4 regions of the Macrococcus sp. CoH-51_TC_04 genome follow, and region 2 is predicted to be linked to each of the others. Evidence: riboswitches for the same ligand, from Rfam matches in the RefSeq annotation. Region 2 holds a riboswitch; each other region holds the start of a gene.
What was found. Region 2 has a riboswitch for S-adenosylmethionine ahead of ACZ2V4_RS05775 (methionine ABC transporter ATP-binding protein). Riboswitches for the same ligand answer to the same signal wherever they lie in the genome.
Positions count from the first base shown of each region.

Region 1 (7,700 bases), on a different contig from region 2:
TGCCGCGAGCAGATATGGGCTCAGCTTAATATTCGAAAATATATGGGCTACACTGATCGTCAATGTTATCGGTGCTTTCTTAATGGGTTATAGTTCCACTGCGTTAAAAACACGCTTAGAGCCCCATCATTATAAAGCAATTACGACTGGGTTCCTTGGCAGCTTCACAACATTTTCCACGATGAGTAAAGAGACGTATGTATTATTGTCAACAGGCGCGTATAGGATGCTAATGCTTTATCTAGTGCTTACCATCATTGGTGGATTTCTGCTCTGCCTTCTCGGTGTAAAGGCAGGTGCGCGATGATCCTTGTAATGCTTGGTGCTCCAATCGGGGCTTATTTAAGATTATTACTCAGCAAATATAACGATGCATATCCGACAGGGACGCTCATTACGAACCTGCTCGGGTCATTGCTGCTCGGACTATGTGCGGCATTAAGCGATGGCTGGAGTTTATGGATATGTGTCGGTATTTTCGGCAGTTTCACGACATTTTCTACACTTAATCTTGAACTTGTTGCACTGTGGCAGTCGCATAAACGAAAGTGTCTTACTTATGCGCTTTCAAGCTATATATTCGGACCCTTACTGTTTACAGTCGGCTATGTTTTAATACATATTACAAAATTGTAATTTTTTTGTGAAGACAGTAGTAAACATGATAGAAGTATTGACGAAAGAAAGTACCAGATTAATCGATAATCTGGTACTTTCTTTTATTTTTTATAAGTTTCTTTACGTAAGCACCAGAAAACGCAATAATCTGGTACTTGCGCATCTGAATTCACTCTACGGATTCAAATGTTCAATTGCTGCACGTACTTCTTCTAATTCTTCAACTTTATACTGGAATCTGCCGTGGAAGACAAACTTCTCGAAGAAATGTTCCAATTCTTTCTCACCGACAATTACCTTCACACTATTATCGCGAGAGTAGTTCGTAATATGCTCGCTTCCTACTCCTTCTGCATTGTAGTAAGCAATCGGTGTAACCGGATACGGTAATTCGAATACTTTCTCTAATCGTTCTGCCTTTAGCTTCAGTTCTTCTATCGAATGTTTGTATGACCTGAACTGTGCTGAACCGTCTTCTCCCTTATCGAGACAGATTGTCTGTTCAGATTTCGAATCTAGTTCTAATATGTTGAATACTGTTTCAAATATCGGTTCCCCATCAAACTGCATCTCACTAATACCGTGGTATAGATGTCCTGTCCAGTAGTTAGAATCGATTACGTAAATTCCTGTACGTGTTAAAATAACGTGATCTAGCTTATCTGTACTTTTCACACGTTTTCCTGGAATATAGATATTCGCTAATACGTGCATATCTTCTGGACGGATGCGTTCTTGTGCGACAAGATTATCTTTAAGGTTAATCAATGTTAAATCCGTTAAATATTCTCCCTTATCTCTAGAAAATAATTTCAGTGAATCAATCTGTGCATTTTGTGTCGATAACTGTGTTTCGTATGTATCTTTCTGTTCAGCAAGTTCCTTCTTAAACGTTAATCTTGATTTTTCACTAGATTCCTCGTAGTTACTTTTCATTTCTGAACGTTCTTTGTTCAGTGCTTCTTCCTTTGCACGTATTGCTTTCTTCTTGCTCGATAGTGCATATATAAAGAGCACGATGAATAACAACAGTGCTACTGCTAATCCAAGTGCGATATAATGCATGGGTTGTAAATTTGATAAAGACATAGCTCTCACCTTTCTAATGTTTAATAGTTTCATTATAAAGAAAAAGAGACACAACTTCATTGTTTTAGATAAATTAATTTAAAAATAAAACTGCTTTTCACATCTTAATAGAAATTTCACACTATTTTATAATAGATTAACAATACCTTAATATCTAAATGGAATACTTGCAGTGTCCATACCTATACTCGGACAAACTACATTGGAGGTTTTGATAATGGCAAAGTACAAACAAATGTTACTGGCAGGATCATTCGCGTCAACTCTACTACTAGGAGCTTGTGGTAATGAAGAGAAATCAGATGATGCTAAAACTGAAGATGCAGCAAAAGAGGAAAGCACTGAAGAATCTACTGAAGAAGAGACAACTGAAGAATAATAATAAAAGCTGTAAACCTCATTGGTTTACAGCTTTTATTATTATGATAAATTGGCTTTTAATGTATCGACGCGATCTGTCGCTTCCCACGGTAAGTCAACATCAGTACGACCGAAGTGACCATACGCTGCTGTCTGTTTGTAGATTGGACGACGTAAGTCTAACATCTGGATAATTCCTGCTGGACGTAAATCAAATGTTTTACGTACCGCTTCAACAAGCTGCTGCTCCGTGTAGTCTGAAGTACCATAAGTTTCAACAGAGATAGATACAGGCTGTGCTACACCGATAGCGTAAGCTAACTGTACTTCACACTTATCCGCAAGACCTGCTGCTACGATATTCTTCGCAACGTAACGTGCTGCATATGCACCACTACGGTCTACTTTAGTAGCATCCTTACCACTGAATGCACCGCCACCGTGACGTGCATAACCACCGTACGTATCTACAATAATCTTACGACCTGTAAGACCCGCATCCCCTTGAGGACCACCGATTACGAAACGACCCGTTGGATTAATGAAGTATTTTGTTTCATCGTCAATTAAATCCGCTGGAACAACCGGCTTGATCACGTGTTCTTTAATATCTTCCTGAATTTGTTCAAGTTCAATCTTCTCATGGTGTTGAGATGAGATAACGATCGTATCGATACGTTTCGGTTTCCCTGCTTCATCATACTCAACAGTAACTTGTGTCTTACCGTCTGGACGTAGATAATCTAACGTACCGTCTTTGCGTACTTCTGTTAAACGACGTGCAAGTTCATGTGATAAAGAAATTGGTAATGGCATTAAGCTTTCTGTTTCGTTACAAGCAAATCCGAACATTAAACCTTGGTCACCTGCACCGATTGACTCAATATCAGAATCCGTTAATGAATCACGATCTTCTAACGCTTTATCCACACCTTGAGCGATATCTGGTGACTGCTCATCGATTGCCGTCAGCACTGCCATCGTCTGGAAGTCATAACCAAACTTTGCACGTGTATAACCGATTTCTTTAACTGTTTCACGCACGACTTTAGGAATATCAACATACGTTGACGTTGTGATTTCACCTGCGATTAACGCCATACCTGTTGTTACAGATGTTTCACAAGCAACACGTGCTTTAGGATCTCCTTTTAGGATTTCGTCTAAGATAGCATCACTAATCTGGTCAGCAATCTTATCCGGATGTCCTTCTGTTACTGATTCTGATGTAAATAATTTACGGTCTGTCATATATATTACACTCCTTGAATTTAATTACGGGACTATAAAAAAAATAGCCTTCTCTCCTAGTAAGAGAGAAGGCACAATAAACGACCATTCTACTCTTATCGTTCAGAAATTAATCTGCAAACGGTTTGGCACCTTACTTAACACATTGTTAAGGGTTGCTGGGCTTCAAAGGGTCCATGTCCCTCCACCACTCTGGATAAGAGAATCCGCAAGTTAGATATTACTAAACTTTATGTTCACTGTCAACAATACCGCATATATCAGAAATTTTCTGAATAATTTCGAATATAAAGATTATACATAATTTATATGAAACCTTCAAATTGATATGTTATACTATTTCATGAAACTGCTTACAAAAGCAGAACAATAACTTTTTGGAGGCTGACCATGGGGGAAAATACTCAAGTAATTGAGCAACTGAGCAAATTAAACACTGGAAATCTAGAACGTCAATTATCAAGAACACAATTGATTACGGAAATTCTATTCAACGGTGAAGGTGTGTTAACAGAATCCGGTGCGGTACGTAGCGAAACCGGTAAATATACTGGACGCTCACCGAAAGATAAGTTCATCGTGCGTGAAGCTGAAACTGAAGATAACATCGACTGGGGTACAATCAACCAGCCTATCGAAGAAGAAGTATTCTTAAACTTACTGGATAAAGTGACAGACTACTTAAGCAAAAAAGAAAAGATCTATGAATTCCAAGGCTATGCAGGTGCTGATAAATCATCCCAACTACAACTACGCGTTGTGAACGAACTTGCTTGGCATAACCTATTTGCACGTACAATGTTTATTCGTCCTGAAACAACGGAAGAAGGACTAAACATTACACCTGACTTCACAATTATTTCTGCACCACACTTTAAGGCTGATCCATCAGTTGATGGAACGAAATCTGAAACATTCATCATTACAAGTTTCCGTCATAAGATCATCTTAATTGGTGGTACAGAATACGCCGGCGAAATGAAAAAAGGTATCTTCGGTGTGATGAACTACTTATTACCAACACAAGGCATTATGAGCATGCACTGTTCAGCAAACGTCGGTGAGAATAAGGACGTTGCGTTATTCTTTGGATTATCTGGTACTGGTAAGACGACACTATCTGCAGATCCACAGCGTAAACTTATCGGTGATGATGAGCACGGATGGAATGACAACGGTGTGTTTAATATCGAAGGCGGTTGCTATGCGAAGACGATCGACTTATCTCGTGAGAAAGAACCTCAGATCTACGACGCAATTCGTTACGGTGCCATCCTCGAGAACGTTAAGGTCGATGAAAAAGGTGTGCCGGACTACACGGATAAATCTTTAACTGAAAATACTCGCGCAGCTTATCCAATCGATAATATCGATAATATCGTTCTACCATCAATTGCAGGACACGCGAATACAATCATCTTCTTAACTGCTGATGCGTTCGGTGTGTTACCTCCAATCTCTAAATTAACGAAAGAACAAGCGATGTATCACTTCTTAAGTGGATTTACATCTAAATTAGCAGGAACTGAACGTGGCGTAACAAGCCCACAACCGGTATTCTCTACATGCTTCGGCTCACCGTTCTTACCGTTACATGCGACAGTATATGCGAACATGTTAGGGGATCTAATCGATAAACATGATGCAGCAGTTTATCTTGTGAATACAGGATGGACTGGCGGAGAGTATGGTGTCGGTAGCCGCATGAACTTAACGCATACACGTTCTATGATTCGACGTGCGATTAGCGGCGAACTGAAGACAGTTGAGTATCATCAGGATGAAATCTTCGGACTTAATATTCCGAAGCATGTACCAGGTGTACCGGCAGAGATTCTGTATCCCCGTCATGCATGGGTATCCAAAGATGCTTATGATGAGAAAGCAAAAGACTTGGCATTACGCTTCCAGGAGAACTTTAAGAAGTTTGGTGAGAAGTCCGCTGAAATCGAAACTAAAGGTGGATTTAATTTTAGAGGATAGCACAAAAAAACGTCGCTTTTTTTAAAGTGGCGTTTTTTTCATCTACTATATTATGATTTTATTTCCCTTTCCACTTCTTCCATCCACTTTTCAATTTCCTGTAATACATAGCGTTCATTGTCTGGACGCATCACATGCTGCTCCCCTTCAATAAATAACACTTTATGCTTAATTCCGAGCTGTTTTAATTTATCGATCAGCATATATGCATGCTCTATACTGACAAGTTTGTCTTCTGTACCATGTACAATCATGATTGGCGGGCTATCTTTCGTTACGAGATTAATCCCTTCTCGTCGGTCATACGCCGCTTTGTTACTGATTGGTCCGACGAGGCGTTTCAGCATACTGCGAAGATCTTGTCGTTCATCATACATATAGTAGATACTCGACACTCCTCCCCATGTGATAAAGGATGTCACGTCAGCTTCCTGATACGTTACTAACCCTTGTATTCCGCCTCTCGAAAATCCAACGAAGTGTATCGGTACGTCGTACTGTGCTCTTAACAGTCTTACAAGTGCATAGACGTCTTCTCTATCTGCACCTGCGAATTCATCTTGACCATTCTGGTGTGTACCGCGATAATACGGTGCTGCAACCAGTGTGTCCTTATACGCAAACTGCATCAGTCTCGCTGGTCTAACCGTTCCGACTGCACCTTTCCCGCCTCTTAAGTAGATGACGATGCGTTTCACGTGTTTCGGTTCATAGATCATTGCTTTAACGATATAGTCATCTGATTGATAGTCAAACGTCTCAAAAGGAATGCCACCGAGTTGTGCGTTAATCTTCGTTCTATTGAACATCATATTCCCCATCTTTCTGTAATATCCCTACGATATAGTTGACGCAGTCGTCTTTTAATATAAAGCTTTTATCGCTCTCTGCCACTTCATCAAGTTTTGCCACAATCACTGGCCCGTTCGTTTCCATATAATCGTCTTGTTCTTCTATATGTTTAATTTGTGCATAGTACACGTCTTTCTTAAATGGCTTCCCTGCATAAACAGTGTATGTCCCAATATAGCGTATCGTATCGATTATTCCGCCTGTCTCTTCATACAGTTCGCGCTTTGCCGCTTCTAGTGACGTCTCCTCTTGTTCAACTTTGCCACCTGGAAACTCCACACCACGAAATTTATTATGCGTAAGTAAGTATTTCCCGTTATAATTTGTTATGATAAGTACATGTTTATTATCGCTATCCGGCTGATCATTTAAAGTCAGTAAGACTTTATTTCCGGCATGGTCATGAAATTCCATAGCAGTCTCCAATCTATTATTATTAAGAGGTTATTTGATGAAGAAATTTTCTGTAGTTATATTTATTTTAGCATTAATTCTCGCAAGTTGTTCAACCAAAGAACAAGAAAAGAAGCTGACGAACGATGAACTATTAACAAAGCTTCAGCAGCGTGTTAAGAATACAGAAAGCTTAACACTTCATTCTGAGAATGAAACGATTGCGATGTATGATAAGTTCACGACAAAGTTTACACAGACGACTGACTCTGAATATGATTCCATCAATGAAAGTGCGCTCAAGATAGACGCTAAGTCTAATCATGCGAAATATGATGTGAAATCTGTTATCTTTAATTTAGATAATGGAGATGTTACAACATATCCGAAAGCGAAGTATTTGAATTATCGTGCACGTCAGGCAGATAATGATTACTTCTCAGGTGTGCAGTCACAGATTGTAAATATTACGCACCTACTACAGGATGTCATAAAACCAACGATTGATAATGTAAAGCAAGAGGACAATAGATTAACCTATAAGGGTAAGTCTAAATCGCTGTTAGCCCTTTATCAATATGGGTTTCATCAATCAAGTATGAACCAGATTAAAGTATTTAATGATATTACTGACTTGACTGTTGAGAGCGGCAGCTATGACATAACATATAATGCACAATATGATCCAGAGACCCTCAACTTCAAATTGAAAGTGAGTGGCAAGCATGGGAATAAACCTATTGAGATCATAATGGAGCAGACGACAGAATATTCGAAACTTAATGAAACGAATGTGCAGATGTACAGTGAAGAATAGAGGAATGTTATGAAACAACTATTATTAACCTTGATTAAGTTTTATCGTAAGTTTATATCGCCGATGACACCCCCTGCGTGTCGCTTCCATCCAACATGTTCTCAATATGGATTAGAAGCAATAGAAACACATGGTGCAATGAAAGGCGGCTACTTAACCGTGAAGCGCATTCTCAAATGTCATCCCTTCCATCCAGGAGGATTTGATCCGGTACCGCCGAAGAAAGAACGTTAGAGTAAAACGCTCACTACATCATTGTAGTGAGCGTTTCTTATAGTTGTGTTAATTGTTCTTTCTGTACTACGGGCGGTGTCATTGTTAAACAGCCGTCTGATAC
Region 1 is NZ_JBVGOY010000009.1:21,180-28,879, forward strand. It holds gene ACZ2V4_RS08750 (fluoride efflux transporter FluC) at 1-307, shown strand, start outside; gene ACZ2V4_RS08755 (fluoride efflux transporter FluC) at 304-636, shown strand; gene ACZ2V4_RS08760 (nuclease-related domain-containing protein) at 793-1,707, opposite strand; gene ACZ2V4_RS08765 (hypothetical protein) at 1,925-2,086, shown strand; gene metK (methionine adenosyltransferase) at 2,128-3,318, opposite strand; SAM riboswitch class I at 3,411-3,521, opposite strand; gene pckA (phosphoenolpyruvate carboxykinase (ATP)) at 3,709-5,301, shown strand; gene ACZ2V4_RS08780 (alpha/beta hydrolase family protein) at 5,352-6,110, opposite strand; gene ytkD (RNA deprotection pyrophosphohydrolase) at 6,100-6,567, opposite strand; gene ACZ2V4_RS08790 (hypothetical protein) at 6,605-7,363, shown strand; gene yidD (membrane protein insertion efficiency factor YidD) at 7,373-7,597, shown strand; gene ACZ2V4_RS08800 (enolase C-terminal domain-like protein) at 7,635-7,700, opposite strand, start outside.
Region 1: it holds a riboswitch for S-adenosylmethionine, as region 2 does, so the genes downstream of both, metK (methionine adenosyltransferase) here and ACZ2V4_RS05775 (methionine ABC transporter ATP-binding protein) in region 2, are expected to answer to the same signal.

Region 2 (7,700 bases):
TTTATTTATATGGAGGGCTTATAATGTCGAACTTAAAATTTTCAAAAGATCATGAGTGGGTTAAATTAGAAGATAACGTAAAAGTAATCGGAATTACAGACTTTGCACAATCAGAACTAGGGGATATCGTATTCGTTGAACTTCCTGAAGTAGGCGATGAAATTACTACTGGTTCACCATTTGGTAGCGTTGAGTCGGTTAAAACTGTTTCTGAATTATATGCTCCAATCTCAGGCAAAGTTGTTGAAGTTAACTCTGAATTAGAAGATTCTCCTGAATTAGTAAACGAATCTGCTATGGACCAAGCATGGATGATCAAAGTTGAAGCAGATGACAGCGAACTTGATGAATTAATGGATCAAGCGCAATATGATGAAATGATTAATGCATAAATGATATACTTTCCTTGATAATAAATTTATCAAGGATTTTTTAATATGACGAAAAAGGTGATGGAAAATGTCTGTAATTCAGAAGGTCATCGTGGTAGAGGGTAAGCGAGACAAGAAAAGATTACAAGAAGTATTAACGGAACCTGTACATATTATTTGCACAAATGGCACAATGGGCATCGAGAAGTTAGATGCCATGATTGAAGACCTGTATCATCATAAAGTGTACATCATGACCGACAGTGATAAAGCAGGGCGCAAGATCAGAGCGTGGTTTAAGCGTCATTTAAGCGAAGGACATCATATTTATATCGATTCAAAGTATGGTGAGGTGAGTAATTGTCCACTTGATTACTTAGCGAAAGTTGTCAGTCGTCATGACTTTGAAATTAAAGAACAGTTTGAATGGAAAGGTAAGTCGCAACCTTATGAGTATCAGAACGCATTTGCAATCTAAAGATCTAGAAAGAATACAAGACAATTATATTATTTTTGGCTACACCCCTTTTTGTGGCACATGTAAACTCGCAGAAAAGATGCTGGATATCGTTAACATGTCACTGAAGATGGATATATTAAAGCTTGATTTGAATTATTATGAATCCCTCAGTACACAGTATAAGATTTCAAGTGTACCTGTATTGCTCATCGTCAAAGACAATGAAGTCGTTGACACGATATTTCGATTTGAGTCTGTTACTTCAATATACGAAATTTTATCGAAATCTATTGACGAATAATTCAATCTGCTTTATTATAAAAATCATTAACAAAACAATTTAATAGTTGCTCTTATCAAGAGAGGTGGAGGGATGTGCCCTTTGAAGCCCGGCAACCGTCTGAAAAGAAATGGTGCCAATTCACATAAAGTGTAAACTTTAGAAGATGAGAGAGTCGAATATATCACTATGTCGTCTTTCTTATGTATTTAAGGAAGACGACTTTTTATTTTAGGAGGATGCACGTGATTAAGTTAAATAATGTTGTAAAGACTTTTACAACGAAAAAAGGTGACATCACTGCTGTAGATCGTGTTTCACTGGATATTACGCAAGGTGAAATCTATGGAATCATCGGCTTTAGTGGTGCGGGTAAAAGTACGTTAATCCGTATGTTTAACGGTTTAGAAAAACCGACGTCTGGTGAAGTGGTGGTTGATAATGATATTATCAATCAACTTGATCAGAAAACATTGAATATGAAACGCCAGAAGATCTCGATGATCTTCCAGCACTTTAACTTGTTATGGTCGCGTACAGTGTATGACAATATTGCGCTGCCACTGGAAATTGCAGGTGTTAAGAAATCAGATATCGATGGTAAGGTGAAGTCATTAATCAATCTTGTTGGACTCAATGGTCGAGAAAATGCATATCCTTCCGAACTGTCTGGGGGTCAAAAACAGCGTGTAGGTATCGCGCGTGCACTGAGTAACGATCCGAAAGTACTGTTATGTGACGAAGCAACAAGTGCACTTGACCCTCAGACGACAGACGAAATTCTTGAACTGCTCGTTGATATCAACAAGAAGCTGAACTTAACAATCGTGCTGATTACACACGAGATGGAAGTTATCCGTAAAATCTGCCATCGTGTCGCAGTGATGGAACACGGTAAGGTCGTTGAAGAAGGTTCAGTATTAAGTGTATTCAACAATCCACAGACGAACATTACGAAGCGCTTCGTAAAAGATGATATCTCTGACGAAGAACTGGAAGCTTCTATCAAGGAGATTAAAGCAGAGTATCCTGTAGGGGCACTGCTTCGACTTAAGTTCATCGGTTCTGCTACAGGACAGCCGATTGTCAGTCAGGTGATACAGAAGTATGGTCTGGATATGAATATTCTGGCAGGTAACGTAAAGCATACACAAGCAGGCTCATTTGGACATTTAATCGTCCATTTAACGTCGGTGAATGGTGATCTTACGAAAATTGCGGATGAACTTAAGCGTCACGGTGTAGAAGTGGAGGTAGAACAAGATGCAAACTAGTTTTTTAGATACGCTTAAAGAGATGCTGAGCTTCAAAAATGTAATTTGGGCAGATGTATGGACAGCAACGGTAGAAACGTTGCAAATGACATTGATTGCAACCTTCTTTACATTTTTCTTCGGGTTGATTATCGGGATTATCTTATTCCTCACATCACGCAGTAACAATAAAGGAGTGCGCATCTTTTATTCCATCACTGCATTTTTAGTGAATTTATTCAGAGCGATACCATTTATCATTTTAATCTTGCTCCTGTTCCCGTTTACTAACTTAATTATGCAGACAATTAGTGGTGTAAAAGGCGCATTGCCGGCACTCATCATCGGAGCTTCACCATTTTATGCGCGACTCGTTGAAATTGCGATGAAAGAAATTGATAAGGGTGTTATTGAAGCGGTGCAGTCAATGGGTGCAAATACCTTTACATTAGTTCGTAAAGTATTGATTCCTGAAAGTTTACCGGCACTTGTGTCTGGTATTACAGTAACAGCAATCGCTTTAGTAGGGTCTACTGCCATTGCCGGGGTTATCGGTGCAGGTGGATTAGGGAACCTAGCTTATTTAGTAGGGTTCACTAGAGCACAGAATGATGTCATCTTAGTTTCGACAGTGTTAATATTACTGCTTGTATTTGCGATACAATTTATCGGTGATATAATCACAAAACGTATTGATAAACGATAATCAGTTCCAATGGAATTTGACTATAAATTAAATAACGGAAAGAGAGTGAATTAAATGAAAAAGTTTATATCATTATTATTCGTAGCTACATTAGTACTTGTACTTGCAGCTTGTGGAGACAACGAAAAGAAAGCTTCTAAAGAAGACGATAAGACGATTACTGTCGGCGCTTCACCAGCACCGCATGCGGAATTACTTGAACAAGTTAAACCAGTATTAGAAAAAGAAGGCTATACTTTAAAGATTAAGACAATCAATGACTACACAACTCCGAACCGTTTCTTAGATGCAGGTGAGCTTGATGCAAACTTCTTCCAGCATACACCATACTTAGACACTGAGAAGAAAGCAAAAGGATATAAAATTGAATCAGCAGGTAACATCCATATCGAACCGATGGCTATCTACTCAAAGAAATATAAATCATTAAAAGAGCTTCCAGAAAACGCTGAAGTATTTGTATCAAATAACCCAGCTGAAGAAGGGCGTTTCTTATCATTCTTTACTGAAGCTGGATTAATCACATTGAACGATGGCGTAGATCCAGTAAAAGCTACGTTTAAAGATATTAAAGAAAATAAGAAGAACATTAAATTCAACAACAAGCAAAGTGCTGAATTCTTACCGAAATCATATAACAATGGTGAAGGTGATGCAGTGATCATTAACTCTAACTTTGCACTTGAAAATAAACTGAATCCATTAAAAGATTCAATTGCGATTGAAAAGAGTGATTCACCTTACGCAAACTTGATCGCGGTACAAGAAAGACACAAAGGTGATGCTAAAATTAAAGCTTTAGTGAAAGCATTACAATCTAAAGAAACACAAGATTTTATCAATAAAAAATATAATGGTGCTGTAATCCCGGCGAAATAATATTAGAAAAGATGAATGTTCCTATAGGAATATTCATCTTTTTTTATTATTTAATCTCATTTAATTCATATTCGTTCTCAATTACGTTATAATTAAAACTGTGATTTATGTCATAGGCCTTTGACCTTAGATTAAAATTATTATAAACTAGATGAGATGAAAATTTTATATAAATGGAGGACATCAATATGGTATCAGTATTAGAAATTAAAGATTTACACGTTGAGATAGAAGGTAAGGAAATTTTAAAAGGTGTGAACCTGACAATTAAGCAAAATGAAATACATGCAATCATGGGTCCTAACGGTACAGGTAAATCAACTTTATCTGCTGCAATCATGGGTCATCCGAAATATACAGTGACTCAAGGTGAAGTATTACTTGATGGTGAGAACGTATTAGAGATGGAAGTTGACGAACGTGCGCAAGCAGGTCTTTTCTTAGCAATGCAGTATCCATCAGAAATTTCAGGTGTGACAAACGCGGACTTCTTACGTTCAGCAATTAATGCGAAACGTGAGGAAGGTAAGGAAATCAACTTAATGCAATTTATCAAGAAATTAGATAAAAATATGGAGTTCTTAGAAATGGATCTTGATATGGCACAACGTTATTTAAACGAAGGATTCTCTGGTGGGGAAAAGAAACGTAACGAAATTCTTCAGTTAATGATGTTAGAACCTAAATTCGCGATTTTAGATGAAATTGACTCAGGTTTAGATATCGATGCGCTTAAAGTTGTATCAAAAGGAATCAACGAGATGCGCGGAGAAAACTTCGGCTGCTTAATTATCACGCATTACCAACGTCTATTAAACTATATTACTCCAGACCACGTTCACGTAATGATGCAAGGTCGCGTTGTAAAATCAGGTGGAGAAGAACTTGCACAACGTCTTGAAAAAGAAGGATACGACTGGATCAAACAAGAGTTAGATATTCAAGATGAAACTGTAGACGCATAAACCTGATTAAACATATAGGAGGATATATTCATGAGCAATACGATAGATTTTACACAAGAAATATTAACGGATCTTTCAGCAGCACGTAAAGAACCATCATGGATGCAAAATTTACGTCAAGATGCACTTAATAAATTAAATACAATCGAAATGCCAAAGCCAGATAAAACGAAACTGGATAAATGGAATTTCGATGTGCATCATAAAGTAGTAGAAAGCGAAACTTTTACGTCTAAAGAAGCGTTACCTGAATCTGTTAAAGCACTAATCGATTTAGAGAACACGCATAACTTAATTGTTCAACACAACAACACACCTGCATTCATTGAAATTGAGGAGAAACTTCAATCTCAAGGTGTTATCATTACCGATATACAAACAGCGCTTACAGAACACGGTGAACTTGTAGAGCAATATTATATGACAGATGCTGTTAAAGTTGATGAGCATCGTTTAACGGCTCTTCATGCCGCTATGATGAATGGTGGATTATTTATCTATGTGCCACGTAACGTCGTTATTGAACATCCTGTTCAATACATCGTGCTACACGATAATGAAGATGCGAACCTGTTCAACCACGTTATAATCGTAGCTGAAGAAAGTTCAGAAGTAACATACGTTGAAAATTACTTATCTGGTGTTACATCAGCTAAAGGTCACCTTAACATCATTTCAGAAGTTATCGCTAAAGATAATGCGAAAGTAAACTATGGTGCAGTAGACTTCTTGAATAAAGATTTAGTTGGACATGTCATTCGTCGTGGTATTGCAAGTCGTGACGCAGTTATTGACTGGGCACTAGGATTGATGAATGATGGTGATACGATTCATGATAATACGACTTACTTAATGGGAGATGACTCTAAGAGCCACCTTAAAATTGTAGTTGTTGGTCGCGGTTCACAAAAATTAAACTTTACATCACAAATTATTCAGTACGGCAAACGTTCTGAGGGTCATATTTTAAAACATGGTGTAATGAAAGACAGCGCATCATCTATCTTTAACGGTATCGGATACATTAAACACGGTGGAACGAAAGCGGATGCACAACAAGAATCACGTGTATTAATGCTCTCTGAGAAAGCCCGTGGAGATGCAAATCCAATTCTATTAATTGATGAAGATGATGTAACAGCAGGACACGCGGCATCTGTTGGTCGTGTTGATCCGCTGCAACTCTTCTACTTGATGAGTCGAGGTATTTCTAAACAAGAAGCAGAGCGTCTCGTAATTCATGGATTCTTAGCGCCTGTTGTTAATGCATTACCGATTGAAGCAGTTAAGAAACAATTAACAGAAGTAATTGAGTCTAAAGTTACTGGTAAATAAATACGTTTGAAAGGTCTTGATAGTGTGACCAATTTAAATATACAAGCAATTCGTAAAGATTTTCCGATTCTTTCAGAAGTGGTCAATGATAGACCACTCGTTTATCTTGATTCTTCTGCAACGAGTCAGAAACCAAAGAGCGTCATCGATAAAACAGTAGAATATTATACGCATATGAACGCAAACGTTCACCGTGGTGTGCATACACTTGGGACTCGTGCAACAGATGGTTACGAAGGGGCACGTGAGACCGTTCGTAACTTCATCAATGCAAAGTACTTCGAAGAAATTATTTTCACACGCGGGACAACGACAGCGCTCAATCTTGTTGCTCAGAGTTTTGGCGATCGCGTAATCGAAGCTGGTGATGAAATTCTCATTACTGAGATGGAACACCATGCAAACCTAGTACCTTGGCAACAGCTTGCAAAGCGTAAAGGTGCAGTACTGAAATATATTCCACTAAACGAAGACGGTACGATTTCTCTAGATTCCGTTAAAGACGCATTGACAGATAAAACGAAGATTGTATCGATAGCCCATGTTTCTAATGTATTAGGAACAATTAATGATATACAGGCCATCACAGAACTTGTACATGCACAGGGTGCCTATATGGTCGTTGATGGTGCACAGTCTGTTCCACATATGAAAGTTGATGTCCAGGCGCTTGGATGTGATTTCTTCGCTTTTAGTGGACACAAGATGTGTGGCCCGACAGGAATCGGTGTGTTATATGGTAAGAAAGCATTACTTGATAAGATGGAACCGATTGAATTTGGTGGAGACATGATTGATTTTGTTGGATTACAAGACTCAACATGGACAGAACTGCCGACGAAGTTCGAAGCAGGGACACCGCTTATTGCAGAAGCAGTTGGCTTAGCGGAAGCCATTAAATATTTAGAATCTATTGGTTTAGATAACATTCTAGAATATGAACATGAGTTAATAGCTTATGCTTACGAACAGATGTCAGCAATTGAAGGACTTGAAATTTATGGCCCGACCGCTGATAAACGTGCAGGTCTTATTACTTTTAATCTTGAAGGCGTGCATCCACATGACTTAGCAACCGCTTTAGATAGTCATGGTATCGCCATCCGTGCGGGACATCACTGTGCTCAACCTCTTATGAAATGGTTAGGTCAGTCATCAACTGCACGTGCAAGTTTCTACATCTATAACACAAAAGAAGAAATCGATCAGCTAGTAACAAGTTTAAAAGAAACGAAGGAGTTTTTCAGTTATGAGTTTTAATAATTTGGATCAGCTATATCGTTCAGTTATTATGGACCATTATAAGAATCCTCGTAACAAAGGGATTATTGAAGATGGTACATTAACGATTGATATGAATAACCCCACTTGTGGGGATAGAATTCGTTTAACTTTAGATGTAGTCGATGATATCGTTAAAGATGTGAAGTTTGAAGGTGAAGGGTGTTCTA
Region 2 is NZ_JBVGOY010000004.1:143,617-151,316, forward strand. It holds gene gcvH (glycine cleavage system protein GcvH) at 24-392, shown strand; gene ACZ2V4_RS05765 (toprim domain-containing protein) at 460-849, shown strand; gene ACZ2V4_RS05770 (thioredoxin family protein) at 821-1,132, shown strand; SAM riboswitch class I at 1,182-1,284, shown strand; gene ACZ2V4_RS05775 (methionine ABC transporter ATP-binding protein) at 1,357-2,385, shown strand; gene ACZ2V4_RS05780 (methionine ABC transporter permease) at 2,375-3,070, shown strand; gene ACZ2V4_RS05785 (MetQ/NlpA family ABC transporter substrate-binding protein) at 3,125-3,949, shown strand; gene sufC (Fe-S cluster assembly ATPase SufC) at 4,138-4,914, shown strand; gene sufD (Fe-S cluster assembly protein SufD) at 4,945-6,249, shown strand; gene ACZ2V4_RS05800 (cysteine desulfurase) at 6,274-7,509, shown strand; gene sufU (Fe-S cluster assembly sulfur transfer protein SufU) at 7,499-7,700, shown strand, end outside.

Region 3 (7,700 bases), on a different contig from region 2:
TATATTTCGCTAGCTCTCCTTCAATATTTCCTCCGGCGCTAATATTTTTAACAGTGGCATTACTTACTTCATTTTGTTGCACGCCATTCTTATCAATGTAATTGGTTGTAGCTCCATTACTAAATTCGTCTAATGAGCTATCAACAATCTTTGTATTGTAATATACCATCAGCTGCGTGTAATTCGGCTGATTGAAGCGAATATTGAAGCTATCTTTATTGATATACACTTCTCCGTATTGAGCCTCAAAATCTGCTTTTGACAAAGAGATAGTTGACTGACCCTTCGTGGTTACTGTGAACTGAAACGAATCTACATCATATGCCTGACCTTCGCCTAACTTATCTGTTATCATAGCAGGATCCCCTTGACGGAAATAATCCTGCTTATTGTTGAAGCGAATCGCCCAGCTCACTTGATTAGGAGCATCGGGCAGAATCTGGCCGCCTTTAAAGAAAGTTTCGTTGGATACGCCTGCTTCTCCATATACTGGATTGTCAACTGTGATTGACTTTGTAATTGCAGTGTTACCAAAGTTTAAGTTCTTTTGTTTCGTGCCTTGCTCATCATCATTAAATTCAGTCGTGAAATAGAACTGGCCTTTAATGTTTGTGAGATCCTTTACGTTTTCATTGAATGTGCATGAAATATTATTTGTAGTGACATTACAATTTCCTAGAACTTTACCATCAGCGTTTGAAAGGTTCATACTCGTTTCAAATCCTTTCAGTTCATCCGGCAACTGAACAAGCATCATATCTCCTGGTTCAATCTTTCTACCTGACGCATCAAAATCCACTGTAATTTTAACACGATCTCGATTTGTGAATGTAGTTTTTTCATTTTCTATCTTAATATCTTTTATTATATTTTGAGTTAAATCTTGAGCTAACGTTACATTTGGAGTTGCCAAAGATATAATCATGGACAATACAACAAAAATAAACAATATTTTTTTCATTTTAAATCTTCCCCTACTCATTTTTTGAACACTATTTGAATTATACAAAAAAAATAAATAAAAACAAGAAAAAATTCACAAAATATAGAAATATACTTTACCTATTTTTAATTATTACAAAAAGGAAGTTATTATATAATAAAACTTCAAACTCTTTAAAATCTAATAAAACTCTTTAATAAGGGTTTATAATAGGTTTTTTACATATATTTTTGTTATATTCACATAATAAAAATATATGTAATTATACTCTAAAAATTTTGCTATTTTGTGACATAAATCACTGTATTTTGTGAATGTTTTCATACGGTGAATTTTTATAATGAAACTTTCGAGAGTATATTGTCTTTTTTATTCTCTAAAAACACATTGTATAAATAGAACAATTATACTTATAACACATTGTTTCTATATAGAAGTCGAAGTCACAAATGATTAACTAAACTTAAAACGTCTTACAGATTTCCTGTAAGACGTAGTTTATTAGTATTGTTATAAAACAAAGATATGGCGCGCTTCGTCTACGACCTACTAAAAAAGCGGAAGAATTTCCTGTAGTAGCTCACATTCTATAATATTCTTCAATTCTGATTGTACAAAAAAAGCAATCCCATCAGGATTGCTTTTAGTTATTCTTCATCCATGGCTGGTATGCTACGTTTGATGCTTCACAAGCAAGTTTGTCTTTATCACGATCATGTTTCTTGTTATAAGAGATATGATGAATTGTCACGCCATATGGATAGGATTTTTTCATTGCCGTACAATTTTTAAATGTCTTCGGTGCACCTTTACGATATTTTGAAGTTGGATAGCCAGCTTTTGTTGCAGGCTGTTTCGCAACTGGTTTTGCAGCTGGCTTAGGTGCTAGTTTTGATGCTTGTTTAACGACGGGCTTCTTCGGATTATAGATAAATCCTTCACCACGTGTATTCACATACCCAGGAATCGACCAGATACGAAGTTTCTTAGCCTTCGCAACCGACTCGGTTTTCTTAAGTGCATTTAGATAATACTTCTGAGAATAGACGTAGCCTATACGTGCATATCCTGAACGTACCATTTCATCATTGACTAAACGATTGTTGGCATATAGATATACAAGATGACGGCCATAACGGTCTGTCTTTTGATTGTTATCATACTGCATCGAAAGATTCGCATAACGTAAGTAGCTATCCAAATACTTCCCCGCTTCTACCGCATATGGCTGGACAGGTTTCTTTGGATCCTTCGATTCAGGTGTATCAATAAGCAACAAACGAAGTGTGATTGCTTTATTACCTTGCTTAACACGTACAGTATCACCATCAACTACTGATACAAACTTCACCGGAATTTTCTTTGAAATGGCGTGTGATTGAGTAGCTGGATAAAAAGAAAACAATAATAATAAAATAGTAAAAATTTTAATACGCTTCATTTTTTCCTCCAGAATAATTTATTTTACTATTATTATAATCAACTTGTACGAAAAAGATAGACTATAATTTAATATTTTTTATTTTTTTGTTAAAATATAGAAAATACTGTTAGGAGTCTTGATAATGGTGATTAAAGTCTTATTCTTATTCAACTTTATAATCATATCCATCGTTTGGGTCGCTGGCAGCTTGATATTTGCAGCGACAGGAAATAGAAGTTTATCAGAAGCATATGTCGATGGCCTCGGTGTATGTGCATTTTACTACTTCTTCTTAAGCGTGTTTGTATATATATTCTATATTAGAAAGAAGGTTCCGGAATGATTGAAGAGCAAAAGAAAAATAAAATTGAAATGGTACAAAATATATTCCTAGGGTTATTAGGACTTGGTTTAATAATTAAAATATTTATCCCTGTGTTTGAATATGTTATGGACATTGCAGCAGTTGGTTTAGTGACTACACTGCTTTATAAAGCAACGCTGGAAAAACATACAGGTAAAGCCTTTTTATATTCATTGCTGTTACTTTTAATATTTATATTAATATTTACACAACGTATGAATTAAAATAACCATCCCATAAATTATTTATGGGATGGTTATTTTTCACATATATCCACGCAATAATGCCAGACACGATATAGAGTACAATTATACTCTATGCGATTATAATTTTAATTGTCTTATTCGTTACTTACCATACCACTCTGCTTCCGATATCACTTCATTTATATCGAAGTCGTGTGCATATTCTCGTTCAAACTCACGCTTGATCCATTCAATGACTGATGTATCTTCAGAGATGATATCAATATAGAATGGACTGAGTCTAATGAAAGTCTGCTCGTTATACAAATAACTGATAAATGGATGGTTTTCTTTAACTTTCGTATATTTGATATAGTTTACCGCATCTGATTGACTCAGATGATTAATATTCGCCATCATCACTACTAGATCATAGTGCTTCTGTTCTATCTTATATTCCTGATAATTTGAAATATTCAATACTGTCCATAACCTGAAATTACATTTATTGTAGGCACTTGATAAATATAATAAATTAACATCTCCACCAAAGATATGACCCACTAATCTTCGATATTTAAAATACGTTAAACGCGATTCGTAAAACCTCACGCGATGTTGATTCTTAAACTGCATGAATGGCGACAACTGTTTATTTAAAATATCATATCCAGCACTAATAATAGATGACATGGTGTCACTCCTTCCACTATAATCCATATTTTAATAATATATATATTTTTCAACTTTAGCAAAGTATGTTATAATAAATATACAAAAAAATAGCTCGTATCTTATTTAGAGTAGGTGGAGGGACTTGGCCCTATGAAACCTCAGCAGCAGGCTTATGCACTGTGCTAATTCCAACAAGATGTAATCTTGAAAGATAAGAAGTTCTTAACAAAGCTCTTCTTACTTTAAGATGAGCTTATTTTTATTGTAATCATTTTATAAGGAGTGTTTTGTATGAGAACAAGAGCAGATGTATTAGCAGAATTGTATGAGGTAAGAAAGAGAAAGCCGAATTCCTATGCTTCTAATATGCATAAGGTCGGCAAGATCAATGAGCTGGAACGTGAACTTAGAGAAATCGAAACAGAGCACCAGCTTCCTTCCGTCAGTAAAGAACGAGAGAAGAAAATAGAGTTTGTCGTAGAGGGCCTAAAGATTACGATAGAGCATATATAGAAAAAGGAAATCTCAGTGATTGATCATCACTGAGATTTCCTTCTATATTTAAACGCTTGCTATCATCTATTCAGGCTTAAGTATAACTTTGATATTGTTGTCTTTCTTCTTATCGAATACTTTATAAGCTTCATCAGCTTTTTCTAGCGGGAAAGTATGGGTGATGATCTCTGTAGGATCAAATACTTCGTCTTTAATCATCTGATAGAGTTTAGGCATCAAGTGAATTACAGGTGCTTGTCCACTTGTCACCCTAACGTTACGGTTAAAGATCAGATCAAGCGGGAAATTATCTGCAGGAGTACCGTAGATTCCGGTAAGCTGGATTGTACCAAATTTTCTTACAGATTCAGCAGCTGTAATGATCGGGCTAATTGTGCCACGTTGCTGAGAACGTCTTGATAACTTCGGTTCTGGACTTGATTGTTGCCCGTCCATACCTACACAGTCAATGACAACATCTGCGCCACCTTGTGTCTTTTCTTTAAGCAACTTTCCAATTTCTTTCTCTTCATCAAAGTTATACACTTCAGCACCGTTATACTTTTTCGCATGATCAAGACGGTGTTGTACATTATCGATTGCAATAACTCTTTCAGCACCTTTTAATTTTGCGAACTTCTGTGCCATTAATCCAATAGGACCACAACCTAACACAATTACAGTGTCTCCTGGTTTAACGCCTGCATGTTCTACACTCCAGTATGCAGTAGGTGCAACGTCTGATAAGAATAATACCTGCTCATCCTTTAAGTTATTATCTGGCACCTTAAATGAAGAGAAGTCAGCATGTGGTACTCTTAAATACTCTGCCTGTCCACCCCAATGATTGCCATGAAGGTTACCGAAACCAAATAATCCGCCGTTATCTAACTTCCAGTTAGCAGGCGTCTCATTAGAATTATCACATTGAGATTCCATGTCATGCTGACAGTAGAAACATTCACCACAGCCAATATTAAAAGGAATAACGACACGATCACCCTTCTTCAGGTTCTTTACATCCTTACCTACTTCTTCGACAATCCCCATAGGTTCATGTCCGATAACAAAACCAGGTTCCATGAATAAATCACCTTGGTGATATAAATGTAAATCTGATCCACAAATACCTGAAGCTGTTATCTTAATAATCGCATCAGTGGATTCGATAATCTTAGCATCTTCGACTTCTTTCGTTACCATCTTCTTGTGTCCTTGATAAGTTACTGCTTTCATATATAGAAACCCCCATCTAGTACAAATTTTGAATCTGTTACTATATACCTCTTTTACATATTTCAAAACATGTATTTTATGAAAGTGTATGCCTAAGCAAGCATACAATAGAAGAGAGACGGTGGCGGAGTAAGTAAGAAAATTTAAAAGTAAGGATTACTGTTACTATCATAATATCTTTATTTCTTTAAATTCCTAGCATCATTAAAATCCGCTCCACCAAAGGCCGCTTTTTCATAAGTTTCGTCTTCTCTCCCCTTTAGACCCGGTGCATCAAAATCAGTATTACCCGTGCGGCCAGCAGGATTATGTTCACCATGGTGCTTTGGTGGCCAGTTATTATTTCTCTCGGTCATAATATTTTCTCCTTTGCATTTAAAATTTAAATTTCATATATTGTATTGAAAGTAAAAATTAAAACACAAATTGTAACTATCCTATATTTATTACATTAAAATAAATTTCATATTATACGATAATTTTCAATATACAACAATGATTTATCAGCCATTTGTACAGTCCACCTAAATAGATAGTCCCATAAAAATATTCCCGCTTTCGATATCACATATATAATTTTTTATCGAAAAACAATAAATTTATTGTTTTTCGATAAATATAATGTTATATTTTTATTGATAAACGATAAAGGAGAGATTTTAATGAATAAAAGTATCACATCTTTAAAGTTCACAAAGTACTTTGTAATTTTAGCATTTATTGTCACACTACTTACTTCTATAGTGACGATTTCAGAATTCTTCTCAAATTCAATTAGTAATGATCTATGGCATTTTTCAAATCGAGGTTTATATTACTTTGGAATCTATATTATTCAATGCATAATTTTATTAATGATTTTAATATTCACTTTTCAACTTATGCAAAAAGTGGATATTGCAGATTATTTTAATACAATCAATCATGATAAATTAATGCTCATTGCGATATTAACGATTGGCTATGGAGGTCTTAACTTAGCTAAGAAATATCTTAATGCATCTGTAGAATATTCAACATTATTAAATACTACAGTAGAAACAAATCTGTTATTATTTATTTTAGGTATAGTAATTCTTTCTTCACTATTTATATACGAAGAATCAAAAAAAATTAAAGAAGAAAACGACTTAACAATATAGGTGTATACTATGATCAAAATAAAGTTAGATGAAGTATTAAAAGAGCGAGGTGTTTCTTTAACTGAATTATCAAAGGCGGTTGATGTTACAATCGCAAATCTATCCATATTAAAGACTGGAAAAGCAAAGGCAGTTCGTTTTAGCACTTTAGAAGCAATATGCGACTATCTTGATTGTCAGCCTGGTGATATTATTGTCAATGAAAAGAAGGTATCTGAGTAATTTTCAGATACCTTCTTTTCATTTCTTATATATGACAACGCCCCGATCATCATAGGGGTAGTAAAATATATCTTCATCTAAATTTGTAATTATTGTTAAAACAGATGCTTTTCTAAAGGTTTGAGATTCATACGCAAAATCTTGATAACAAATATCTTTAACTAATTTTTGTAAATTCAAATCACGTTTGTTAATAATATATGCATATTGATGACAATTATCACTTAGTTCATTATGATAGAGACTAAAATTAAATCGTTCAAATTGCTTAAAATACTTTATTAAATTTAAACGATAATACCTATCTTTATATGCAACACAAAATATTATCTTTATCTGTTCAACATCTTTGAATAAAACATGAAAATAATCCGCCATTTCAAATCTTACCTGTTCAAATACAGCGTGATTGAGTTTATCATTATCTATAAAACGACTTTGATTTTTTACGAGTTCAATATGTTCGAACTCTAAATTTTGTTCGATAATATCTCTGGACATAAATTGATAGTAATCCATAAAGCCTCCAATGTCTGTTATGTTATTACATATATATTAATTTGAATCAATTTTAAGTTGGAGATTTCCTATGCGCAAACTAGAAGTTATCCCGTATAATTCTGACGAGACATAATATCCTAGAATAAAAGTAAAACTATTATATATACTATATGCATTAGCTAATGAATTAAACTTTTCTATCGATTTATTTTCCTAACATTATATTCTTTAATAATAATTAAAACTATTATGAAAAACACTAAAAAGGGAATAACATTATTAGATATTTCATACCATTCCCACACATTTCTTGTAGTTAAATAGCTCATTAAAAATTGAATGAGTATAATACTGAAAAATCCTCCTAAACCAGTGTAAACAACATCTTTATTTGTTTTCATACTTAATAAACATTCCTTTATATTTTTATATATAATTATAAACACATTTGTTAAAATATCACAATTTTATTTTTTGAATATTAACTCCTCTTACATTACTTCTCTATGTTCTA
Region 3 is NZ_JBVGOY010000002.1:184,538-192,237, forward strand. It holds partial or broken gene ACZ2V4_RS03845 (Ig-like domain-containing protein) at 1-961, opposite strand, end outside; gene ACZ2V4_RS03850 (thermonuclease family protein) at 1,587-2,384, opposite strand; gene ACZ2V4_RS03855 (hypothetical protein) at 2,509-2,709, shown strand; gene ACZ2V4_RS03860 (hypothetical protein) at 2,706-2,954, shown strand; gene ACZ2V4_RS03865 (hypothetical protein) at 3,078-3,608, opposite strand; SAM riboswitch class I at 3,707-3,808, shown strand; gene ACZ2V4_RS03870 (hypothetical protein) at 3,882-4,103, shown strand; gene ACZ2V4_RS03875 (zinc-dependent alcohol dehydrogenase) at 4,170-5,321, opposite strand; gene ACZ2V4_RS03880 (hypothetical protein) at 5,501-5,677, opposite strand; gene ACZ2V4_RS03885 (hypothetical protein) at 5,984-6,463, shown strand; gene ACZ2V4_RS03890 (helix-turn-helix domain-containing protein) at 6,473-6,685, shown strand; gene ACZ2V4_RS03895 (DUF3885 domain-containing protein) at 6,704-7,204, opposite strand.
Region 3: it holds a riboswitch for S-adenosylmethionine, as region 2 does, so the genes downstream of both, ACZ2V4_RS03870 (hypothetical protein) here and ACZ2V4_RS05775 (methionine ABC transporter ATP-binding protein) in region 2, are expected to answer to the same signal.

Region 4 (7,700 bases), on a different contig from region 2:
AAAACGCTTTCTTGTTACATTTTAAAGTAATAAAGAAGAAAAATCTATAATAATTTTTCAAATCACTCCAAAAAAATAAATCTTCCTATAAAACATCTTTTTAATAGGAAGATTATCAAAATATTTGTTATTTTTCATCTGACTTAAGTTTATCTACAACAATTGTAATAGCCATGCCAATCATAGTAATAAATGAGGCAGCAATTGCATTATCAGGGCCCACGAACATTTGGAGGAATAAATTATTATACATATCTAATTGCATTAAAACATCCATAAACGGCCTCCTATTTTTCATGCTATAATAAGTATACCTATTTTATCAGAAAATTCAAATTACAATTATATTACAAAATATAACCAAATGTATAAAGAATGGAAAACTAAAAAGGGGGGGTAAAGTAATATTCAGTGGTATCGCTATTATCATGTCACTTATTCTCGTTTGATTTATTTATCATCGTATTCATTACTTCTCTACTTAAATTTAAAAGCACTAAAAATCAGGAGTTTCGCATCCTATGTTTTAGTGCTTTTAAATATTTTATATCTCAGGGTTGATTCGAACGTTCGTTAGCGACTTCTGGAGATTTTATATTTTTAGCGGCTGAACTCAGCAATAGTAAAGTGTAGTAAATTGAGTATTGACTCTAACTAAGATGTATATGTAGAAGATATCGAGTTAATCACAACTTTCCATCACATTAAATCAATATAAATATCATTATGTAATATCATAAAAAATATTAATTAAGAATTTTTTAATATTTATAGAATTTCATTGCTGCGGTAATATACTCTGGAAATGCAGCTTTAAATTCTGTCACATCAGAGGTTGTAATTCCTATAACCCTAAAATTTTTTGGTACTTCAAAGGTTGCGCCGCTTCCAACTGGTCCAATTGTCGCACGCTGTTGTTCTTCTAGCACAGGCAGCGATACTGTCGTTCCTTGTGATGCATAAACTAATGGTTTAAGTTGCTCAGTCGTCACATGGTCAATATGCTCTATGATAATTGTATCTGGCACTTCAGTGGCAAGTGCTTCAGTGATGATTCCGCGATTATATGTATAGTGTTGACCTGACTTAATATATTCCCCGTAAAGGTTTGCTTGTTTCCAAGTTGCATCCGCAATAAATAATTTAACTGCATGCGCATCTAATTTCATAAATTTAACAACTGTTTTCATCCCGTTTACATGCTGTGGCAGACTGAAGATATGAAAGAGCTTTTGCTGCACTGTTACGTCATGTTGTTCTAATGCAATGTTTTTTGTTGTATCTGATAATCGCTTTGCTTCAAAGAACTTCTTATCCATTGCTGCTTTTCGCGCGCTGTATTGTGCTGTTTCTATCACTTCATTTATGGAAGGTGCTGTAGGCGTCGCTTTCGTTTCAGAAGGTTCTAACATGGCTTGATATTGATTTTTAGTAATCTCTGTCACAGATTCATTCCATTTTTCGTCTAAGAAATATTGTGCACGCAACATCAGTTCACGATCTAATTCATAAATTGTTCGAGGTGTCACATCTTCGATATATTTAATGATAATTGCAGTTGCATCTGTCCTCCCGGGTACAGGTTTATTCCCATGCTTTCCTTTAACGACTTCTGCAATACCATATATCCCACGTTCCGGCTTCGTTTTATAGATAATGACCTTATCTTCTGGTTGCATCTCTCCATAATGTTTATAGCCTAAACGATGTACACCGTTAACGTTGCTGACATAAATGGTATACTCCATACCTGATTCAAATGGTATTTCTTCTTTCATTAAGAAGTAACGGTTAATTTTTTCTTTATACTGGCCGACATTAATAATTTTGTTATAGTCCGCTTCTGAGATCGGATTCAGCAACTGCTCTTTCATGCTTTGTATCGTCTCTTTTAAATTTTCATCTCGAATTAAATAGTCTTTCGTAAAAGGTGCAAGCTTTGTATCATATTTAAAATGAATTTTAATTTGTCCACGTCTTGGCTCTTCGACTTTAAGTACTTCTCCAGCCCCAAGTAAACCAATTTTATTTTGTACAAGGTAAAAGATGACGCGATCTCCAGGGTTTGCACGTTTAAATGCCTGGTATCCCTCATTCGGATTAAAATGCACTGTCGAATCAAAAACTGAGACTTGGTTCATCAAATCCTCAAAATGATTAAATCTATTATAACCGCAATTCAACCAAAAATAATTCACACAAATTCCTCCTAAATCCACTTATAATTCTTTTTATTTTACATTATCCTTCTTAAATAATACTGCAAGAAACGCAAGTAACACTGAAAATGACAGTTTCTTTTTCATTATACTCACCTACCATATATGTAATACTTGCTGCATGACTAAACTCATTACGATTACAACCATCCATGTGATTGCACCTAACGCTAGCGGTTTGATACCAACTTTGAAAAACTTGCCTATATCTACCGTCATACCTATTCCAGCTAAAGCTGTACTCATTAAGAATGTAGATAAAGTCTTAATATATGATGTGATATATTCCGGTATCGGAATAATACTTGCAACGATACTCGCTATGAAAAAATACAATATAAACCAAGGGAAGACCTTTTTTAAATTTACAGAAGATTGACCTGCCTGCAATAATGCGAATATTAAACAAATCGGTACTATCATAAGTGCACGTACAAGTTTGACGACCGTTGCTGTATCTCCAGCATCCTCACTAAATGCATAACCTGCTGCAACTACACTACTCGTATCGTTTATCGCTGTACCGGCAAAATATCCAAAGCCTGTATCACTAAATTGTAACCAGTGACCGACTGTCGGAAAGACAAATACTGCAATAATGTTAAATAGGAAAATTGTAGCAATAGAAAATGCAATCTCTTCATCTTTCGCTTTAATTATTGGACTTACTGCTGCAATTGCTGATCCCCCACAAATTGCTGTGCCTACGCCAATTAAAGTACTTAAACGCTGATTAACACCAAATAACTTGCCCACTAAAACACCCACACTTAAAGCGGCAGCGATGCTCGTGATGATGAGTGGAAAGGATGATGCACCTAGACTCAATGCTGCTTTAAAACTAAGCGTAAATCCCATCAGAATAATGCCGTATTGAAGTAACTTCTTACCACTATACTTAATACCTTCTTCATAAGGTGCTGTATTTATTAAATTGCCTATGATTATACCAATAATAATACTGAAGATCATACTACCAACTAACGGGAAAATATAACCCAAGTATGTGGCAATCAGTGCGACCAATAGACACAAAAACACTCCTTTAACCTTCATCACATCGCCTCCACTTTCTAGTTGAGTCTATTATATCTAACATGTGATGATATCTAAAGCACGAATTCATTATACCTATTGATTACGAACGTATGTTTGTTTATAATTAAAGGATATTGCTAAAAACGAGGTTTTAAATTGAATTTATTATTATTGTTTCTCACATTAAACTTTTCATCCTTTCAAAGTGATATGCCAAAGGTACCGGCGACCTTCGATCGTGCTATTGATGGAGACACAGTTTCATTGAAAATTAATAACCGCAAAAAGACAGTCCGTCTATTACTCATTGATACGCCTGAGTCAAAAAAACCAAATACACCCGTTCAGCCATATGCTCTTGAAGCGGCACGTTATACAGAATCACTTGTAAAGACTTGCGATCTTAGTGTCCAATACGACACAAAAGGGAAGAAAGATCGATACGGGAGAGAGTTAGTCTATCTTTACTGTGGTAATACAATGATTAATGAACAGCTGGTCAGACAAGGATACGCTCGAGTCGGCTATGTGTATCAACAGAAAGATTATTTAAATCGAATGCTGGCGGCAGAACGAAAGGCCAAAGCTGAAAGTTTAAAAATATGGTCTCTTAAAGGATATGTGAACGTTGACGGAGAAGGTTTTAATTCTACTAAAGAAGAAAGACAGCAAGAGACAGATATTATGCTGAAGATTAGAGAATCACTGCATCGCATACTAGATGCAGCGATAGATGGATTAATCAAAGGAATAAAGTCCGCCTTCACATCATAAGAAAATATGTTATAATGGAATAGAAAATAATTAAATAACGCATTCTTATAAAGAGAGATTGAGGGACAGGCCCAATGATATCTCAGCAACCGGTTCGCAAGAACACGGTGCTAATTCCTGCGGAGTAATCCGACTATAAGAACCTTACAACGCTTCTTATAGGAGGCGTTGTTTTTTTATCTTCAATACAATAAAAAGGGAGCGTTAATCATGAGAAATTTAGAAGATTATAGAGCATTAAAGCAGGAACTCACAAAATGGAACAGCATTACACCAACTAGTTATGCAGCGAGCATTGCACGAACAAACAAAATAAAAGAACTGAAACGCCAACTCGGTAATGATCAGTATGATGAGGCAGATGCACGTAACGATGAATTTCTATTACGCCATGAAATCAAATCGTTACATATCGAACTCGCACGAATCGAAAAACAACTCATCGATAAGTATCAAGCACTTCACAGTATTTCCTAAGCAGAATAAAATAAGAGATAGCAGACGCTATCTCTTTTTTAATGTATAAATACATATCTTGATACTTGCCATTGATTAAGCGTACGGTAACCAATCACCCCTACACCCGTTGCATAGTTCATCTCTGAAACAAGAATCGTGCCATCTGCGTTTACTCTTTCAACAAAAGCAACATGTCCATAATATCCATCAGACGTTTGTGCAATCGCACCATAGGCCGGCGTTTTATTTACAGTATAACCGTCTTTAATCGCACCATTTGCCCAATTACGTGCATGCCACCAATAAGTAGAAATTCCTTTTCCCATGGATGCTCGTTTATTAAACACGTACCATGTACATTGTCCGTTATCATATAAATTAGAATGTGCAAATACCGGTGTAACGAAATTGGTAACTGTAGTTGAAACAGGCGCATGTGATGCTACCGGACGCACAGTAGGTGTGCTTTGTACTCCATTACCTTTAACAACTAATCTCTGATTCGGAAATATTAAATCTGATGTCAGACCATTCAATGATTTAAGTTGTGCAACGGTGATGCCATAACGATTAGCAATTAAAGATAAATACTCACCAGGCTTCACAACATGGGATGTTGCATTACTTGTCACTGCAATTGGCCTTGTTGTGGATACTGCCGTTGTCGTTGTAGTTCCAGATACTTTAAGTCTTTGCCCAGGAAAAATTAAGTATCCTGTTAAATTATTCAGACGCATAAGTTCATTTACAGATGTATTGTAACGATACGCTATCAAAGATAAGCTATCTCCAGATACTACAGTATGTATCTTCCCACCACTCTGTACTGCAGGACGATTCACTGTTTGTACAGTAGTTGGTCTTGTATTGCTTACAGATCTTGATACTTGTAATGATTGATTCGGAAAAATCAAATTTGAAGACAAGTTGTTCAGTGTCTTAAGTTGAGCAACTGATGTGTTATATTGATTGGCAATAGACCATAGTGATTCCCCAGCTTTGACTCTGTGTTCCGCTGCGTCTGCTTGGTAAGAATAAGCTGATGCGGCGGCTGTAGCTGTTATAGCAGCGAAAGTTAATTTCTTCTTCATACAAGTCCTCCGTATAATAATTGTTAAAAAATAAGATATTTATATTATTACACAAAATATATATGCATAATATTACAGTTTCCTTTCAATTTTAAAGTTTTCTCCAAAAACGAACTATTTTAGCACATATACCTATTAAAACATTTAGCTTTGAAAAACGTTGATATATCAATAATTAGATCGATTCATTAAAATAAAGCCATTATAACATTTCGACATTTTTTAAGTATCTCAATAACAATCTTTACATTTCCTTGTTACGATAAGTATTAATAATACAATATTCTGATTAAATTTTATTGTTTTACTATCATATCAATAAAACTTGTAACAATTTTGCAATATTATATATGAGGTTCATTATTTTATCATTTTCTGGCTAATTTTCGTATCTATTCGTTAACCATGATATAATTGTCTCATCATTTAAGAAAAAGGATGAATTGTATGAAGCCTACTGCACCAAAATATAATTTCCATGACATAAAAGAACTAAAATTCGGAGAAGAAATTGGTAACTCTGTATCTCATGGTGTGCCTGCCCTACTCATCTTATTTACTCTTCCTTATTTTGCGGTACAGTCATATGTACAGCACGGTAGCCTTTTTTCTTTCGGTATCAGTGTGTTTTTAATCAGCATATTCCTAATGTTTATCTCATCATCTATCTATCACTTAATGCCACCGAAGTCTGTTCATAAATTAGTGATGAGAATCATAGATCATGCGATGATCTATATCGCTATCGCCGGCACATATACACCTGTCGCATTAAATCTGGTTGGAGGGAAGCTCGGCATCACAATTATGATCACCCAGTGGGTTATTACTATTGTTGGTATCGTCTATAAGGCAACAGCAAAACATGTGAATCCAAAAATTAGCCTTGCCATGTACTTAGGAATGGGCTGGCTTGGTGTCGTACTGTTTCCATCGTTAATCAGTAAAGCAAGTTTGACTTTTATACTGCTCATCATCGCCGGTGGGTTAATGTATACGATAGGTGCATGGTTCTATGCACAGAAAAACCGTCACTACTTCCATATGATCTGGCATTTCTTTATAATCCTAGGTGCTTTATGTCATTTCATCGCTTTGCTTTATTTTATACAATAAATAAACGTGACACGAGCAAACACTCGTGTCACGCTTGTTATTCTCCGACTAGCAATCCATTATGTTTATATATTTTAAACGTCTGGATTAAAAAATTATTATGTTTATCTATTGCTTTCACTTTGAAATAACTGCCACCTGCATCTTCTTCATCATTTCCAGCAATTAAGACGACCTGTTTATCTGGATTCTCTTTTATTAAACGTGCCATATGTTCTGTTCTGACTTTTTCTATTGCGCCATCAATATTTGCAACTTGCTGTGTGCGCTGTTTTACTACAGGCGTCACACTATAATCATTAAAGTCGTAAACCTCCATTCTTTTATGTTTTTTATTATAAGAGAGATCATATACAGTGACCACTTTACTTTCAATATTATTTGTTCCATTAGATTTCATTATTCTTGATACCTTTACATGGACGTGATGCTTATTATCTTCTTCTATAGATTCAATGTTATATGATCGAATCTGATAATTATCAAACATACCTGTCTTCAGTTTATTTTTAATATACTTATCCGCTTCTGAACCCGCTTTAATATAAGGCTGAATTAATTGATATTTACGTATATTATATGCTTCCGGCATTTTCCTCATCAATTGCTTCATTGTTGACTCAGCAAGATCCTTATATGCTACTTTATAAATCTGCTTAACAGGTACACTTTCCTGTGCATTTGTCGTACTTTTTTTCACTGTCTTACTTATTTGATTGTCATCTTGACTGCATGCTGTAAGTAATAATATTATTAATGGCCATTGATACTTTATTAATTTCATAAGCATCCCCCTTTATTAGCTTTATAATATCACAATCTTCTCAACTTCTGATCTGTGACATTTATCACGCAAATATATTGTGCAACATCATATTTTTATATTAATGTATTATTTTTTCATTTTACATGTTATATTCTAATAAAATAGAAGGAGGTGCCTACGATAGAAGCATTAAAAGCCTATGAAATCTTCGATCGTTTTAATAATAAATGGAGCTGT
Region 4 is NZ_JBVGOY010000006.1:50,049-57,748, reverse strand. It holds gene ACZ2V4_RS07080 (hypothetical protein) at 128-277, opposite strand; gene ACZ2V4_RS07075 (EVE domain-containing protein) at 762-2,198, opposite strand; gene ACZ2V4_RS07070 (YeiH family protein) at 2,316-3,275, opposite strand; gene ACZ2V4_RS07065 (thermonuclease family protein) at 3,414-4,031, shown strand; SAM riboswitch class I at 4,074-4,173, shown strand; gene ACZ2V4_RS07060 (hypothetical protein) at 4,242-4,508, shown strand; gene ACZ2V4_RS07055 (LysM peptidoglycan-binding domain-containing protein) at 4,547-5,581, opposite strand; gene trhA (PAQR family membrane homeostasis protein TrhA) at 6,029-6,697, shown strand; gene ACZ2V4_RS07045 (TcaA NTF2-like domain-containing protein) at 6,735-7,481, opposite strand.
Region 4: it holds a riboswitch for S-adenosylmethionine, as region 2 does, so the genes downstream of both, ACZ2V4_RS07060 (hypothetical protein) here and ACZ2V4_RS05775 (methionine ABC transporter ATP-binding protein) in region 2, are expected to answer to the same signal.